Regions from separate parts of the Streptomyces sp. NPDC047043 genome, predicted to be linked through region 2. Evidence: riboswitches for the same ligand, from Rfam matches in the RefSeq annotation. Region 2 holds a riboswitch; each other region holds the start of a gene.
What was found. A riboswitch is a leader RNA that binds a small molecule or an ion and turns the genes downstream of it on or off. The one in region 2 is predicted to bind cyclic di-AMP.

Region 1 (4,173 bases), on a different contig from region 2:
GGGTGGCCGAGGGCATCGCCGACGTCGCCGCCACCTATGCGATGGGCCCGCAGCACGACGTGCGGGTGGAGTGCGCCGTCGTCATCCCGGTCGCGGCGATCGTCCCGGTCGGGCACGGGCTGGCGGGGCGGGAGCGGATCACCCTCGCCGAGCTGTGCGCCCACCCGCTCGCGCTCGGCTCGGCCGGCACCAGTCAGCGTGAACTGTTCGACATCGGCGCCCAGTTGGAGGGACTCACGGTCCGGCCCGCCCTGGTGTGCGACGCGCTCGCCCCGCTGTACGAGTTCGTGCGCTGCGGCGGCGGCATCGCCCTCGTCGGTGATCTCGGCGACCTGGACGAGGGCACCGAGGGCGTCGTGCACGTACGGGTGGACCACCCGGTCTTCCGGCAGCGCGAGGCCCAGGTCCGGACGATGCTCGGCCGCCGACTCGCGTGGGCGGCCTCGCAGTTCACCGAGCTGCTGGTGTCGCGGCTCGAGCGGCGTTCCTGAGACTCACGCGGGCCGTACGGCGATGCGGATCGCCGCCTCCCCGGCGTTGTGGATCGACTCCTCGCGGATGACCGAGCCCGGGCCGGGCGCGTGGATCATCATGCCGTTGCCGGTGTAGAGGCCGACGTGGCTGAAGTTGTCGTGGAAGAAGATCAGGTCCCCGGGCCGGCTCTCGGCGAGCGGGATCACCGTGCCGGTGCTCGCCTGCTCGGACGTGGACCGCGGCAGGGCGACCCCGGCGGCCCTCCAGGCGGCCTGGGTGAGACCGGCGTTGTCGTACGACTCCGGCCCGACCGCACCCCACAGGCAGGGCCTGCCGATCTGCGCCTGCGCGAAGGCGACGGCCCGGTCGGCCTTGGTGCCGATGGGCGTCTGCGGCGCCGGGACACCGGTGTCGAGCACCGACGGCTGCTGCGCGCGCCAGTCCTGGGTCATGGGTATGCCGGTGTCGAGGACCGTCTGCTCCTGCGGGCGCCACTCCCGCGTCATGGGCACGCCGGTGTCCAGAACCGTCTGCCCCTGCGGGCGCCACTGCTCGGCCATCGGCACGCCGGTGTCGAGCACCGACGGCTGCTGCAGCCGCCACGCCTCGTCGGCCGCACGGCGGGCCTGTTCCTGCGCCACCGGGTCCTGCCAGCCGCCCTGGGCCGGCTGCGCCTGCACGACGGCCTGCTGCGCCGTGGTCGCCCAGGCGGGCTGCGGCTGCTCGATCGCCGCGAGCGGCGCGCTCTGCTGCACGGCCGTCTGCCAGGTGTCCTGGGCCGGTCGCGGGTCGAGGACCGGGCGCGGCAGCGAGGTCTGCTGGGCGGTGTAGCGGTACAGCAGCTCGCTGGCGGCCGCGATCTTGCGCTGGCTCTCCTGCTTGGACTTCCGCAGCGAGGACTGCTTCGACTCGGGGGCTGCGGGCAGGGCGGGGGCGGTCTCCTGACGCGGGGCCGGCACGGCGGGGAGCGCGGTCGCGGGTCCGGCGGTCAGCTCGGCGACCGGACGGCGGGCGCCTGCCGCGGGCAACTGGGGCAGGGCCCGCGCGGCAGCCTCCAGCTCACGGCCGGTACGGCCGTCCCCTGCGCGCTCCGCCGGACGCGCGCGCCGGGTCTCGGCCGGGCGGGCCGGCGTGCGATCGGACGGCAGCACCGCCGGCACCGTCGGGCCCAGCGAGGCCCGCGCCCCGTCGAACCACTGCCTGGTGACGTTGTCGAGGTCGGGATCCGAGCGCCTGCCCCCGCCCGCAGGGGTGACGCGGCCGCGCTTGGCCGCCTGCTGGATGCGGGTCAGGTTGTGTTGGCCGGTGTCGTCCTCGGCCCGGTCGTACAGGCTGCTCACGCGCTGCCGGACGTCCTCGCGGCTGGGTCCCTCGTCCCCCGTGAGCGGTGCGGCGTCGGCGGTCTGCGACAGCAGCGCCACCGAGGTGAGGGCCGCCGTGGCGAGGGCGGAGTTGCGCATACCGGGGAGGCCAGTGCCTCCAGGACGCGACGATCGTTCCGGCGCCATGGGAGCCGTACTCCTTCCGTACTCCGCCTACCGAGTTAGCTGTCGGGTTCGGGCGGTCGTTCCGGAAGGATTGCCCTACGGCCCTTGCCCCGAAGGGCAGTTGGGCCGATTCACCCCATGATTCGGTTGGGTCCCCGGCTCCGGCTGCCCACACAGGCGCACCGGACTCGGCGGAGGCCGCGCTTCCCGACGGGGTTCGCCGGAGTGACTCGAGCGGCCTGATGCCAAGCTAGCCAACTTGTGCGGCTCGTGTGAAGGTTGAAGGGCGGAATGTCCGATACGCTTTTGTGACCTTCGTCTTGATGCGCCGTCAGATCCGCCCCTTCATATACGCACGGAGTCCGGGCGGCGACGGACTGTCGCGGCCCGGACTCCGGGACGTCAGGATCGCGGGTGGTCGGCGCCGGCCGCGCGCTCGGCGTTGCGCTTCTTGATGCGCGCCCCCTCCTTGCGGACCTCGGCCTGGGTGGCGCGCTCCTTCACCAGCCACTCGGGCTGCTCCTGCTTCAGGGCCTCGATCTGCTCGGTCGTCAGCGGCTCCGTGATCCCGCCGCGGGCGAGACCCGAGATGGAGATGCCCAGCTTCTCCGCGACCACCGGGCGGGGGTGCGGACCGTTGGCCCGCAGCTCGCGCAGCCACTGAGGCGGATCGGCCTGGAAGGCGTCGAGCTGGGCGCGCGAGACGACACCCTCCCGGAACTCGGCGGGGGTGGCCTCGAGGTACACACCCAGCTTCTTCGCCGCGGTCGCGGGCTTCATCGTCTGGGTGGTCTGGTGCGACTTCATGCCGTCCAGGGTAACGAGCGCGTGCGGGCCCGCCGACCACGGCCGGTAACCTGGCGGAATGCCAGGCTCGGAAGCACCCCCAGTGTTCCGGCTTGCGTACGTCCCGGGGACGACGCCCGCCAAGTGGGTGCGGATCTGGAACGAGCGCCTGCCCGACACCCCGCTGACCCTCCTCGCCGTACCGGCCGCCGAGGCCTCCGGCGTGCTGCGCGACGGTACGGCCGACGCGGGGCTGGTGCGGCTGCCGGTGGACCGTACGTTCTTCAGCGCGATCCCCCTCTACACCGAGACGACGGTGGTCGTGGTCCCCAAGGACCACGTGATCACGGCGGCGGACGAGGTGACCCTCGACGACCTCGCCGAGGAGGTCGTCCTCCACCCCCTCGACGACGTCCTCGACTGGGACCGGCCGCCCGGCGAGCCCGCCTTCGAGCGCCCCGCCACCACCGAGGACGCCGTGGAACTGGTCGCGGCGGGCGTCGGCCTCCTGGTCGTCCCCCAGTCGCTGGCCCGCCTCCACCACCGCAGGGACCTCACCTACCGGCCGGTCGTGGACGCCCCGCAGTCGGGCGTCGCCCTGTCGTGGCCGGAGGAGGCCACCACGGACATGGTCGAGGACTTCATCGGCATCGTCCGCGGCCGCACGGTCAACAGCTCCCGTGGCCGACAGTCACCGTCGGCTCAGCCCCAGGACAAGGCCGGCCAGCCGCGCCGTAAATCCGCGGCTGCGAAGACGACGCCGAAGGCGAGCGGAAAGACGACCGGGAAGGCGACCACCCGGAACCCCCGCGGCGGTACGGCCGGCTCCAAGGGCGCCAAGCCCGCCAAGCGCGGAAAGCCGCGACGCAGGTCGTAGGCCGACGTCCGGCAGGCTCACCCGGCGGGGTCGACCAGGCCGACCAGCTCGGTCCGGTCGGCCGGCCCGAGTTCGACCGCCCTCTGTGCCGCGTGCCGGTCGGCCGCGCCCCGTTCGCCTGCCGTCTCCGCCGCCGACCGTTCGGCCAGTGCGTTGACCGCGGTGTTGAACCGCTCCATGGACGCGGGACGGTCCGGGCCGAGGACGTACTCCTTGAGGACGCGGCGGTGCGCGGCCATCGGGTCGTGGTGCGGTTCGCGGACCGAGCCCAGGATCTCCGGCAGCCGGGTGCACTCGCGGTCGAGGAGATAAGCACCTCCGGCAGTGGTGTACGCGGCCCGGAACTCCTCGTCGGGCAGGCCCAGCGCGTTGGTCAGCACATACGGCTTGAGACTCGCGACGAAGTCGGCGACCACCGAGGAGACGTCGCTGATCAGGACGTCCGCCTGGTTGAAGCAGTCGTACAACGTCGGCAGCTGCTCGGTGATCACGTGGTGCCGGACCGGGCCCGAGCTCTCCCAGAAGAGCCGGTGCCACTCCGCGCGCAGC
Region 2 (4,173 bases):
CGGTCGGCCACCTTGCGATGGCCCTGGGCGCTGGGGTGGACGGTGCCGTTGAAGTCACCGTCCGAGGGAGAGCCAGTCGGTTGTGCCGACGAACTCCGCGCCGCAATCGGCCGGTTCGGCCACCACGGCCGCGATGCCGTCGGCGTGCGCGCCGTTGAAGGGACGCGGCGCGAGGATGCGAGTGTGCGGAGCGGCCGCCCGCAACCGGTCGAGGAGGGCGCGGTAGGCGGCTCGGAACTCCGCTGCTCCGGTATGACGAACACGCCGCCACCCGAGTCGGCGAACCGTATGTGCCGGTCGTACGGCTGGTCGGAGGGCGGCACCGTGCAGCGGATGCCGAGGCCGCGCAGGAAGCCGCCCCGGTCGGCACCGGGCTTCTGCTCGCCGTCCCCGACGAAGGTGTGCACCAGACCGAAGGACTCGGCGCCGGCGAAGAAGACGAAGCGGAGCGTGTACGGCAGCCAGGCGCGCCCGCCGCGGCGGTGCCGGCCCTCGACGCGGACCACGGCCCGCACCGGACCGTCCTGCTCCACCTCGACCTTCTCGACACGACCGGCCGACTGCTCGACGTCCGCGCCCTCACGCACGGACTCCTGCCGTACGGCGACCAGTTGACCGTCCCGCCCGATCTCGGCCGACCCGCGCCGCACGCTGCGCACGGCCGTGTCGGAGCCCTTCGCGCCGAACACGGCGGTGATGACGCCGATGGACACCTCGACCCGTCCGGCGGAGCGGCTGACGGTCACCTTCTGCGCGCGTGCGGCGCGAGTTCCGGCCGTGAGCCGGTACGCCGATGCCTTCGGTGCGTCTCGGGCGATCGCGTGCGCGGTCCACTTGATCGAGCCGTCGGGCCAGTAGCCGGAGGCCCAGGTCTGTACGGGGACATCGGCGCCGTCCGCGGTCGCGAGCCGGAACGTCTGCTCCGGCCGGTGAGCACCGAGCGCCCAGGGCACGCCCCAGGTGGCACCGCCGTGCACGTCGGGGGCCTGGCCCTCCAGCCAGTGCAGTTCGGTGTCGTCGCCGTCCGCCGCGGCGGTGCAGGACACGGCCCAGGAGAACTGGGCGACGGCGGCCGCGGCTGCGGCGCCCTTGATGACGGTGCGTCGGTCGACGCCGGGCAGGGGGACCTCCGTGGGCCTCGAAGGGCGGTAGCAAGCGCTTGCATCGCTACGGAGATCACTCTGTCCCCACTTTCCCCTCACTGTCGACAGCCCTGCACCACCCGCCACAGGACCGCAATGAAACGATCATGGCTCCGCAAAGCCGAACACACCGAAGGCCGGACCCGGGGATCGGGGTCCGGCCTTCGGCGGCGTGTCAGGCGATCGGTCGGCGGGGGGTCAGCCGACTCCGACGCCCTTCGAGCGGAGGTAGGCGACCGGGTCCACGTCGGAGCCGTAGTTCGGCGTGGTCCTGATCTCGAAGTGCAGGTGCGGTCCGGTCACGTTGCCGGTCGCTCCGGAGAGGCCGATCTGCTGGCCCTCGGTCACGGTCTGGCCTGCCGAGACGGAGAGCTGGGACAGGTGGCCGTACTGCGCGTAGTAGCCGTCGGCGAGCTTGATGACGACCTGGTTGCCGTACGCGCCGCCCCAGCCCGCGGAGACGACGGTGCCCGCACCCACGGCTTTGAGGGAGGTGCCGGTCGGGACGACGAAGTCGACGCCCGTGTGGTACCCGCTGGACCACATGCTGCCGGCCACGTGGTAGCCCGTGCCGACGGCGGCACCGGCGACCGGGAGCGTGAACCCGCTTGCCGTCTTGGTGGTTTCGGCGGCCTGCGTGGCGGTCTTCTTCGAGGAGGAAGAGGACTTCGCCGAAGAGCCCCTCGGCGAAGAGGCCTTGGACGGGGCGGAGGACGAGGACTTGGTGGTGCTCGTCGCGGCCTTATTGCCGATCGTGAGCTTCAGACCCGGGTGAATCAACGAGGGGTCGTCGCCGACGGCCCGGCGGTTGTCCGAGTAGAGCTTCTTCCAGCCGCCGGCGACGTGCTGCTCGTCGGCGATCTTCGCGAGATAGTCACCGGCCCGGACCGAATAGGTCCGCACACCCGCGTTGGCGGCGGTCTTCTTCTTGGCCGCCTTCTTCTCGGCGGCCGGAAGGGACTGGACGGTCTTTTCCGAAACCGACTGGGAAGCGGACTGCGGGGTGGCGGCATGGGCCCCGGCGGCGCCCATGAGCGGAAGGGCGAGAGCTGCGCCACCGGTTCCGGCGACGGCAATGGAGCGAGTGAAACGCTGGTACTTCGGGCGGCGGTGCTTACCCTTCGCGGGCATGGCGAATTCCTCTCCGGCGCCTACGAGGTGAGCTGTCGGGTGCGGACTGGAGATGTCCGGCCGCGTTTTGGACGCGACTTAACCCCTAGCCGTTCCGGAGACCGGAACAGGCGGTTGTACCTGTGGGTCCCCCGCTCCTGCCGTTCACGGGTGAGTTGTGCGGGCACCGGGCGGCGGCAGGATTGGGCGTCCGTCCGGATTGGTGGCGAACGTAAGCGACCGGGACGCAAAGGGACAAGTGACGGTTCCCTGGGAATGGGATTCTGTTGATCCCTTGTGGGAATTCGCGGTCACCCAGCGTGAATTACGGGATCACCTCTTTACCCAAACCCCCATGTAAAGCACGTGAATTACGTGAGCATGACGGGCCACGCACGGTCACGAATATGACGCTCCTCACGTGACACTGCTCCACCACACCTCATTCCAGAGCGAGTTGGAATGAAGGATGATGAAGCAGAATCAAGGCACCAATTCGGACAGATAGCTCAGATGCGACGCAGTCGGAAGATCGCCGCATCAAGGTCGCCACGCAATCCGGTACGAAGCCCGTGATGCAGCAATACGCCACCTCTGTGAACTTCGCCCGTTTCGAGGCATTCGTACGATGCTGTCGGGTCGAGGCCGCGCAGCCGCAGGGCCGGTACAGGCTCCCCGTAGCTCTGCGCCTGGAGCCAGGCAAGGACAACCGCCTCGTCCCCGCGCACGTACTGCACCGCGCTGAGCCCACCGGTCGGGGGCCGGAGCCGATGGAGGTCGCCGTGCTGCACAAGGGGCCGGATCTCCTTGTAGAGCGTCACCCACTCCCGGGCCTCGGCAAGCTCCTCCTCGGTCCACTGAGTGAGGTCCCCGCCGACCCCGAGTACGCCCGCCATGGCGCTCACGAACCGGAAGCGCAGCGAGCTGACCCGCCCGTTGAGCTGGGTGTTCGGGCTGTCGGTGACCCAGGCGGCCATCACGCGCGCGGGGTGGATCTGGCTGAAGCCGTGCTGGATGGCGAGACGGTCGAGCGGATCGGTGTTGTCGGAGGTCCACACCTGGTCCGTACGGCTCATGATCCCGAAATCGATCCGGCCGCCACCGCCCGAGCAGGACTCGAAGGCGACGTCGGGGTGGGCCGCCCGCAGTCGGTCCAACAGCGTGTACAGGGCGCGGACATGATCCACCCAGAGCCGCTGCGGGTAGGGCTCGCCCGGCCAGCCCGCGTCGGTGAAGCAGCGGTTGAAGTCCCACTTCACATAGTCGATCGGGGCGCCGGACAGCAGCCCGTCGAGCCGCTCCCACAGGTACTCCTGGACATCCTCCCGGGCCAGGTTCAGTACAAGCTGATTGCGGAATTCCGTCCGCTTTCGTCCCGGTTGGAACTGCACCCAGTCGGGGTGTGCGCGGTAGAGGTCGCTGTCCGGATTGATCATCTCGGGTTCGACCCAGATGCCGAACTGCATGCCGAGGGCGTGCACATAGTCGGCGAGCGGCTTGAGGCCGTTCGGGAACCGGTCCCGGTTGGGCGTCCAGTCGCCGAGTCCGGCGCGGTCGCTGACGCGCTTGCCGAACCAGCCGTCGTCGACGACGAACAGCTCGACACCGATCGCCGCGGCCCGCCGGGCAAGGGTTCCCTGCTGCTCCTCGGAGATGTCGAACTCCGTGGCCTCCCAGGAGTTGAACAGCACGGGCCGGTCCCGGTCGGCGTCCGGGATGACGTACGCGCGCTGGTACGCGTGCCAGGCACGGCTCGCACCGCCGAAGCCGCCGTCGCTCCACAGGCCGGCGAAGACGGGGGACGTGTACGACTCCCCCGCCTCCAGGCGCAGCAGCCCGGAGTCGTCGTAGCCGGCGCCGCCGGTGATCTGCACGCGCGCGTCCGGGAGTTGCGCCACCGCGATCCGCCAGGAACCGGACC
Region 3 (4,173 bases), on a different contig from region 2:
GCATCTCGAAGCCGTCGAGGAGCCAACAGGCGCAGTTCCAGCGGGCCTCGCCCGGGTCCTCCGGGTATTTCTCGCGCTCGTACTGGCTCTCCGTGTTGTAGCCGATGGCCACGTACGGCCGCCGGGCGTCGTAGTCGATCTGCCAGATGCGGAACGAGAGCGCGTATATCTCGGGCCGCAGTTCCTGCGGGAACCGCTCCAGGATGCCGACGGCGGCCTCGCGCAGATGCGCCTGGAACTTCTCCGCCCGATCCTTCACAACAACAGCCCCGTTCCGTAAGTGCAGTGAAAGCGACATCGCAAGCGTCGCAGCCGCCACTGACAAGGGACTTCGGAGGCAGCAGGCACCATGGCCAAAAGCCCCGTACTGGTACCGAAGAGCCCATGCCGGTGGCGGAAAGGCCGTTATGGGTACGGGAGTTGACGAAGTGGCGGGGGTGAACGGGGCGGTCGTCCGGTTGGCGATGAGTCGGCGCGGCGTCCTGTCCGTATTCTCTGATCATGGCCGCACCCACCGCATATGCACTCATCGCCACCGACCTGGACGGCACGCTGCTCCGAGGCGACGACACGCTCTCCGACCGGTCCCTCGCCGCGCTCGCGCGGGCGGCCGGCGCCGGCGTCCGGCACCTCGTCGTCACGGGCCGGCCGGCCCCGAGAGTGCGCCCGCTCCTGGACGAACTGGGCGGCAGGGGGCTCGCGGTGTGCGGACAGGGCGCGCAGGTGTACGACGCCGGCGCGGACCGTCTGCTCTGGTCCGTCACGCTGGACAGGGAGCTGGCCGAGACCGCCCTGGGCAAGATCGAGGCCGAGGTGGGCGAGGTGTACGCGGCGGTGGACCAGGACGGCGTGGACGGCCTCACGCTCATCGAACCGGGCTACCTGATGCCGCATCCCGCGCTGCCCGCGGTACGCGTCGAGCGGCGCGACGACCTTTGGTGCGAACCCATCAGCAAGGTGCTGCTGCGCCATCCCGACCTGACGGACGACGAGTTGGCGGCGACGGCTCGCTCGGTGGTCGGTTCGCTGGCCACCGTCACCATGTCGGGGCCGGGGACCGTCGAACTCCAGCCATGCGGCATCACGAAGGCGACGGGCCTCGCACTGGCCGCCGCATACCTGGGACTTGGCCCGGAAGGGACGATCGCCTTCGGCGACATGCCGAACGACATCCCCATGTTCGACTGGGCCGCCCACGGCGTCGCGATGGCCAACGCCCACCCCGAACTCAAGGCCGTGGCCGACGAGATCACCCTGTCGAACGAGGACGACGGCATCGCCGCCGTCCTCGAACGACTCTATTCGTGACCGCAGAGACCTAGTACGCCCCGAACACGTTGTCGATGGAGCCGTACCGCGCGGCCGCGTAGTTGCAGGCGGCGGTGATGTTCGCGACCGGGTCGAACGGGTCGAGCGACGTGCCGGGCACGTGGTAGGCCAGGAACGTCGGGTCGATGACCTGCAGCAGGCCCTTGGACGGGGTGCCCGCGGCGGCGTTGGAGTCCCAGTTGTTGATGGCGGCCGGGTTGCCGGACGACTCCCGGATGATGTTGCGGTAAATGCCGTCGTACGTACCGGGAATTCCCTTCTGCGCCATGATGTCCAGCGACTGGCGGATCCATCCGTCCAGGTTGTTCGCGTACGTCTTGGCGGAGGCCTGGGTGGCGTGCGCGACGGACGAGGACTTCTTGGCGGCCGTCGTGCTCGCCGTCTTCGTCGTCCTGACCGTCAGCTTCAGGCCCGAGTGGATCAGCCTGGGGTTGTCGCCGATGGCCTTGCGGTTGTCCTTGTAGATCTGCCGCCAGCCACCCGGAGTGTCGTATTTGTCCGCGATGCCGTAGAGCGTGTCGCCGTTGACCGTGGTGTACGTGACGGACCTGACCTGCGATGCGGCCGACGCGGCGGCGGGGGCCTGGGCCGGCGTCGCGGCGCTCGCGGCAGTCGCGCTCAGGAGCGGGATCGCGAGTGCGGCGGTGCCGGCTCCGGCGGCGACGACGCCTCGGGTGAGGGGGCTGGTTCTGGGGCGGCGGTGCTTGCCTCGGGGCATGGCGCTGTTCCTCTCCGGCGCCTACGAGGTGAGCTGTCGGGTTCGGGCGGGGAGTTGCCCGGCCGCGCCCTGACGGGCACGGCTTCACCCCTAGCCGTTCCGGGACGCATCGAGACGTCCGGACCGGCGACTTACCTGGGTCCCCCGCTCCTGCCGTGTACGAGTGGGTGCGGTGATGGAAGCTCGGACGGCGGCAGGATTCGGCGTCCGCCCGGCTGGGCCGGAAACGTATGCGAGAGCACATGCCCGAAACAAGTGCCGGATTGATGGATCGCACCCATTGACCTCGGCATGAGCCTTATGGGCCGCTTGATCCTTTGCGGCTGCCAAGGCTCAACTGGCTCATGGCGCAAGGGGGAACGCGAGCGGAGGGTGGTGGTGACGTCTGCGGTCGCGCGTGACTCAAGTCACTGACATCGCACCCGATTCACGAAGCGTGCAAAAACGGGCAATGCCCTCAACTCATAGTCAACCGGCCGTCCGTGGGATCCGCCGCTCCCATGTCCGGTGGAAGACGACCTCTCCACCGTCCGTGCAAATCACCTCATTCGAGGCGATGAAGTCCTTTCCGGTACAGCTGATCTTCGAGCGCGTACGGACCGTGGCGTCCCACGCGAGCTCCGGCCGGTGCAGGCGGACGAACCAGTCCGAGCGGGTGCGCGCCGACAGAGGGTCGGCCTCATGGATCGTGTACGTCTCCAGGGCGTCCTCGGTGAACTCCAGACCGTCCGGGTACACGCGCGTGCCGCCGTAGCGCGGGTCGACCTCCAGGCGCCACTCGCCCTTGGCGACGTCCCGCACCACGAGGCGCTCGGGGCGCGGTTCGTCCAGCGTGATCGGGGAGTTCACGCCCAGCGTCTGCGCCTGCTCCGGCTCCTCGAAGATGATCGCCTTCTCGTCCGACGCACGCGCGCGTACCGGAAGTTCCAGCGAACTGCCCTCCGGATGCAGCGTGAAGCCGGCCGCCGAGTCGGGCTGCGGCCAGATCCACGGCCAGTACGCGGAGGACACGGCAAGACGGATGCGATGGCCGGACGGGAAGACATGGCCGATGCCGTTCAGCTCGAACTCGACGTCCTCGGTGGCACCCGTCGTCCACGGCACGGCACGGTCGCGTCCCTGCCGCGCGGACAGGTTCAGCACGCCGCGCGTGACGAGGGTCGATGAACCATCCGGTGTCATGTCACATAGCCGTACGACAATCTGACCGCTCGCCACCTCGGAGGTCACCCGCAGCCGCACCCTCGGCCGCCCCAGCACCCATGTCTCCTCGCCCACCACGAAGTCGAAGCACACCGACCGCCCGTCCTCGTCGCGCTGGTCCGGCGGCAGATCGGCGTCGTTGCCGAAGGGGAAGAAACGGCCGGCGTCCACGCCTGTGTGCTGGGGTGAGCGGACCGGTGCAGCGGCAGTGGAATGTGACATAGCACTGCCCGGAAGCCCGTACGAGACCGCCGTGACATTGGGCGACGGCCACCCCGGCTCCCCGACCCACCGCCCCGGCAGCGTCCCGTACACCGTGGCCGGAGGGTGCGAGTCGCTGATGTAGGCACGCAGCAGGGGCTCGCGCATCGCCCCGGAGTCGATGCCCTTGAGCCAGTGGTCCCACCAGCGCAGGGTCTCCTGGAGGAAGCCGATCGCCGGGCCCGGCGGCAGGCCGCGGTCCGGGTACTGGTGCGACCAGGGGCCGATCAGGCCGCGTACGCGGTCGGCGGGCAGGTGCTCGACGAGGCGCAGCACCGTGTCGCGGTACGGGTCGTGCCAGCCGCCCACCGCGAGGACGGCGGCGTCGATCGCGCCGTAGTCCTCGCAGACGCTGCCGTGGCGCCAGTACTCGTCGCGCGTCTGGTGGGTCAGCCAGGTGTGCAGGAAGGGCTCGACGGCGCCCTCCAAGCGCTTGATCCACATCTCCCGCCAGACCGGGCCGACGTACAGCGGATCGGGCGGTCGCGACACGAAGGCGAGCATCGTCGCCGCCCACGCGTGCATGTCCACCGCCAGGACGGAACCTCCCATGTAGTGCACGTCGTTGTCATAGCGGTCGTCCGTGGAGCAGACGGTGACGACCGCCTTGAGCGGCTCGGGCGCGAGGGCCGCGATCTGGAGGGAGTTGAAGCCGCCCCAGG
Region 4 (4,173 bases), on a different contig from region 2:
CCCTTGAAGCGCGGGAAGGCCGAACGACCCGCGTACACCGCGGCGTCGTCGAGGATCTCCTCGATGCGCAGCAGCTGGTTGTACTTGGCGACGCGCTCGGAGCGGGCCGGGGCGCCGGTCTTGATCTGGCCGCAGTTGGTGGCGACGGCGAGGTCGGCGATGGTGACGTCCTCGGTCTCGCCGGAGCGGTGGGACATCATGCACTTGAAGCCGCTGCGCTGGGCGAGCTCGACGGCGTCCAGGGTCTCGGTGAGCGAACCGATCTGGTTCACCTTCACGAGCAGCGCGTTGGCGGCGCCGTCCTCGATACCGCGGGCCAGGCGCTCCGGGTTGGTGACGAACAGGTCGTCGCCGACGAGCTGGACCTTGTCGCCGAGCTTGTCGGTGATGACCTTCCAGCCGGCCCAGTCGTCCTCGAACAGCGGGTCCTCGATGGAGACGAGCGGGTAGGCCGCGACGAGCTCCTCGTAGTACTCCGTCATCTCGGCGGCGGAGCGCTCCTTGCCCTCGAAGAGGTACTTGCCGTCCTTGTAGAACTCGGAGGCGGCGACGTCGAGCGCGAGGGCGATCTGCTCGCCCGGGGCGTAGCCGGCTTCCTTGATGGCCTCGAGGATGAGGTCGAGGGCGGCACGGTTGGAGTCCAGGTTCGGGGCGAAGCCGCCCTCGTCGCCGAGGCCGGTGGACAGGCCCTTGGTCTTCAGCACCTTCTTGAGGGTGTGGTAGACCTCGGTGCCCCAGCGCAGCGCCTCGGAGAAGGACTCCGCGCCGATCGGGGCGATCATGAACTCCTGGATGTCCACGTTGGAGTCGGCGTGCGAGCCGCCGTTCAGGATGTTCATCATCGGCACCGGCAGCAGGTGCGCGTTCGGGCCGCCCAGGTAGCGGAAGAGCGGGAGGTCGCTGGCCTCGGAGGCGGCGTGGGCGACGGCGAGGGAGACGCCGAGGATGGCGTTGGCGCCGAGGGAGCCCTTGTTGTCGGTGGCGTCCAGGTCGAACATCGCCTGGTCGATCAGACGCTGCTCGGTGGCGTCGTAGCCGACCAGCTCCGGGCCGATCTGCTCGATGACGGCGAGGACGGCCTTCTCGACACCCTTGCCCTGGTAGCGGTTGGGGTCACCGTCGCGGAGCTCGATGGCTTCGAAGGCACCCGTCGAGGCGCCGGACGGGACGGCGGCACGACCCGTGCTGCCGTCGTCGAGGCCGACCTCGACCTCGACCGTGGGGTTGCCTCGGGAGTCCAGGATTTCCCGGGCTACGACGACGTCGATGGACGGCACGAGCATCTCCTTCATGGATGTGACGCGGCTACGGCAGTAGCGCAGTGGCTCTGCGAGACGAGCCTAACCGTCTCCGGCCGATCGGCCACGCTGCCGACCACCCCTTGAGCGGAACCGAGAGTAAATTGTTTCCGAACGGAACAAAGCGTGGGCGCAAAAAGAGCCCCGCCCCGGTGCGTACGGGGGAACACGCACCGGAGCGGGGAGCCCGTGGGGACGGGGGAGGCCCTCACGTGTCCTCCATAGTGAAGGACACGGCTGTCAGGGCGCTGTGGTTCAGCTACCGGCCCGCTGTCACTTGAGGTGCAGCTGCTGGCCCGGGTAGATGAGGTTGGCGTCCTCGACGATGTCCTTGTTCAGCTTGAACAGCTTCTGCCAGCCGCCCTTGACGCCGTGCTTCTCGGCGATGGAGCTGAGGGTGTCACCCTTGACGACCTTGTACTCGCCGTCGCCCTTCTTGACCTTCTTGCCGGTCGGGGTGGTGACGGTCTTCGTCGACTTCTTGACAGTCGGACGCTCGGAGGAGCGGGAGGCGCTCTGCTCGGAGGAGCGGGTGCTGGTGCTGCCCGAGTTCGAGGAGCTGGAGGAGCTGCTGGAACCGCTGTACGTGGCGCCGGACAGACCCTTGCCGCAGACCGGCCAGGCACCCTTGCCCTGGGAGGCGAGGACCTTCTCGGCTATCTCGATCTGCTGCGCCTTGCTGGCCTGGTTGGCGGTGGAGGCGTACTTCGTGCCGCCGTACGCGGCCCACGTCGAGGCGGAGAACTGCAGGCCGCCGTAGTAGCCGTTGCCGGTGTTGATGGACCAGTTGCCGCCCGACTCGCACTGGGCGACGGCGTCCCACTCGGAGGCGGTGGCGGCGGAGGCGTTGCCGGCCGCCATCAGCGGGGCGGCGATGGCGACACCGGTGACGCCGGCGAGCGCGGCGACGCGGGTGGCCTTGGACGGACGACGGTGCTTGCCCTTGCCGGAAAACAGCATGGAAGGATCCCCTCACCGACGCCTGCGAGGTGAGCTGTCGGGTTAGGGCCGGTTGAGTTGCCCTGCCGCGCACCTCCCGGTGCACGACTTCACCCCAAGCCGGTTCCGGCTGCCTTCGGCCATACGGCCTCAACTGCCGGACCCGGCACTTACCTTGGGTCCCCCGCTCCTGCCTACGGCGCTTTACGCGACGACTGTTCCCGTACGGCCGCTGGCAGGATTCGGCGTTGCGGCAGCCGGGGCTCGTGGTGACGAGCGGTGACGACCGTAGACAGGGAATCCGGGGAATTTCAAAGACGATCAGGGCTTCTGAGACTCATCCCACACTTTCGCCAAAGCGGACATTCGGCGCGAAGTGTGACGCGAACTCCCTCTGCTTTTCGCCCTATTCGGCAGGGAGTTGCAGGGTCTGACCGGCGAAGATGTGGTTCGGGTCGGTACCGATGGCCTTCTTGTTCTCGGCGTAGAGCGCGCGCCATCCGCCGTCCAGGTCAAGGGAGTCGGCGATGGAGGCGAGAGTGTCGCCGGCATGGACGGTGTACGTGTCGTCCGTACGACTGTCGGCGGCGGACTCGTCGGCGCTGGCGCCACGATGGCGGCCGGTGCCGGTCGCGCCGGTGTCGACGAGGGCCCAAGAGCCCGCAGCCTGCTCGGCTTTGTCCGAGTCGTCACTGTTCGTCCGGCCTGTGGATGAGCTGTCGGCCGACTGCGCATCGGACGGAGAGACGGAAGGCGAGGCCGACTTGTCCGATTTGCTGGAGTTGCCCTTGGAGTCCGCGGAGGAGTCGGGAGAGGTGGAGGGCGAGGCCGACTTGTCCGCCGAGGACGTGCCGTCGGACGAGTTGCTCGACGACTCGCCCGAAGAGTTGGACAGACCGGTCGAGCCCGAACCGTCCAAAGAATCAGACGAACTGGACGAATCGGAGCTGTCGCCCAGAATGCCCGTGTCGACGTCGGCCGAGCCCGAGCTCTTGCTCAGCCCGGAGGTCAGACCGCAGGTGTGGAACGCGCCGACGCCCTGGTCGTCGAGGAGCTTCTCGGCGACGGCTATCTGCTGGTTGCGGCTGGCGAGGTCGGCGCTCGGGGCGTAGTCGAGGCCGCCGTACTTCTCCCAGTTCTTCTGGGAGAGCTGGAGCCCGCCGTAGAAGCCGTTGCCGCTGTTCTCGCTCCAGGAGCCGCCGGTCTCGCAGTTCGCCACCTTGTCCCAGGTGGTGCCGTCGGCGGCGTTCGCGCTCGCTGCCCCGAGGAGCGGGATGGCGATGGCGGAGCCGGTCACTCCGGCCGCGACGAGAAGTGCCGGAGCCTGGCGGGGGCGACGGTGACGACCGTTCCCGGAGAGCATGCGGAGGCCTTTCGCGAGACAGCAATGACCGCGGCGCATGGAACTCGGGCGCCGTCGTTGATCCGTGAACGTATCGGCACTCGATCACTTGTCACAAGTTAATGCCGCGTAGATCACGTGAAGATCACAGAGTAGAGGGCGTTTCACCTTTGACCGGGGGGATGCAGTGGCTCAATCGGGGTGAACTCGACCGGAAGCGTACGCAGTCCGCGCATGATGAGCCCGCCCCGCCACCTCAACTCGGCGGGGTCCTGGGCAAGTTGGAGGTTTGGGAGCCGGGTGAGGAGTGTGGCGAGCGCGGTCTGGCCTTCGAGCCGGGCGAGCGGTGCGCCGAGGCAGTAGTGGATCCCGTGGCCGTACCCGAGGTGCTGGTTGTCACGGCGGGCCAGGTCGAGGGTGTCCGGATCGGCGAACCGCTCCGGGTCCCGGTCGGCGGCGGCGAGTACGACGAGGACGGGGTCGCCGGGTGCGATGTGCTGTCCGCCGATGGTGAGCGGCTCGGTGGCGAAGCGCCAGGTGGCGAGTTCCACGGGGCCGTCGTAGCGGAGGAGTTCCTCGACGCCGGTTTCGAGG

Region 1: it holds a riboswitch for cyclic di-AMP, as region 2 does, so the genes downstream of both, ABZ880_RS17990 (NlpC/P60 family protein) here and ABZ880_RS32055 (LysM peptidoglycan-binding domain-containing M23 family metallopeptidase) in region 2, are expected to answer to the same signal.
Region 3: it holds a riboswitch for cyclic di-AMP, as region 2 does, so the genes downstream of both, ABZ880_RS21685 (LysM peptidoglycan-binding domain-containing protein) here and ABZ880_RS32055 (LysM peptidoglycan-binding domain-containing M23 family metallopeptidase) in region 2, are expected to answer to the same signal.
Region 4: it holds a riboswitch for cyclic di-AMP, as region 2 does, so the genes downstream of both, ABZ880_RS11880 (transglycosylase family protein) here and ABZ880_RS32055 (LysM peptidoglycan-binding domain-containing M23 family metallopeptidase) in region 2, are expected to answer to the same signal.

What each region holds. Positions count from the first base shown of each region.
Region 1 covers NZ_JBEYVO010000010.1:235,734-239,906, forward strand. The annotation lists gene ABZ880_RS17985 (LysR substrate-binding domain-containing protein) at 1-491, shown strand, start outside; gene ABZ880_RS17990 (NlpC/P60 family protein) at 495-1,934, opposite strand; cyclic di-AMP (ydaO/yuaA leader) riboswitch at 1,991-2,165, opposite strand; gene ABZ880_RS17995 (DUF5997 family protein) at 2,364-2,768, opposite strand; gene ABZ880_RS18000 (LysR family substrate-binding domain-containing protein) at 2,827-3,624, shown strand; gene ABZ880_RS18005 (hypothetical protein) at 3,642-4,173, opposite strand, start outside.
Region 2 covers NZ_JBEYVO010000022.1:170,647-174,819, reverse strand. The annotation lists gene ABZ880_RS32060 (hypothetical protein) at 1-1,046, opposite strand, end outside; gene ABZ880_RS32055 (LysM peptidoglycan-binding domain-containing M23 family metallopeptidase) at 1,341-2,273, opposite strand; cyclic di-AMP (ydaO/yuaA leader) riboswitch at 2,278-2,456, opposite strand; gene ABZ880_RS32050 (alpha-galactosidase) at 2,762-4,173, opposite strand, start outside.
Region 3 covers NZ_JBEYVO010000013.1:106,317-110,489, reverse strand. The annotation lists gene ABZ880_RS21695 (hypothetical protein) at 1-259, opposite strand, end outside; gene ABZ880_RS21690 (HAD family hydrolase) at 502-1,308, shown strand; gene ABZ880_RS21685 (LysM peptidoglycan-binding domain-containing protein) at 1,319-2,047, opposite strand; cyclic di-AMP (ydaO/yuaA leader) riboswitch at 2,053-2,232, opposite strand; gene ABZ880_RS21680 (CocE/NonD family hydrolase) at 2,516-4,173, opposite strand, start outside.
Region 4 covers NZ_JBEYVO010000006.1:237,314-241,486, reverse strand. The annotation lists gene eno (phosphopyruvate hydratase) at 1-1,283, opposite strand, end outside; gene ABZ880_RS11880 (transglycosylase family protein) at 1,572-2,258, opposite strand; cyclic di-AMP (ydaO/yuaA leader) riboswitch at 2,263-2,449, opposite strand; gene ABZ880_RS11875 (transglycosylase family protein) at 2,644-3,600, opposite strand; gene ABZ880_RS11870 (cytochrome P450) at 3,744-4,173, opposite strand, start outside.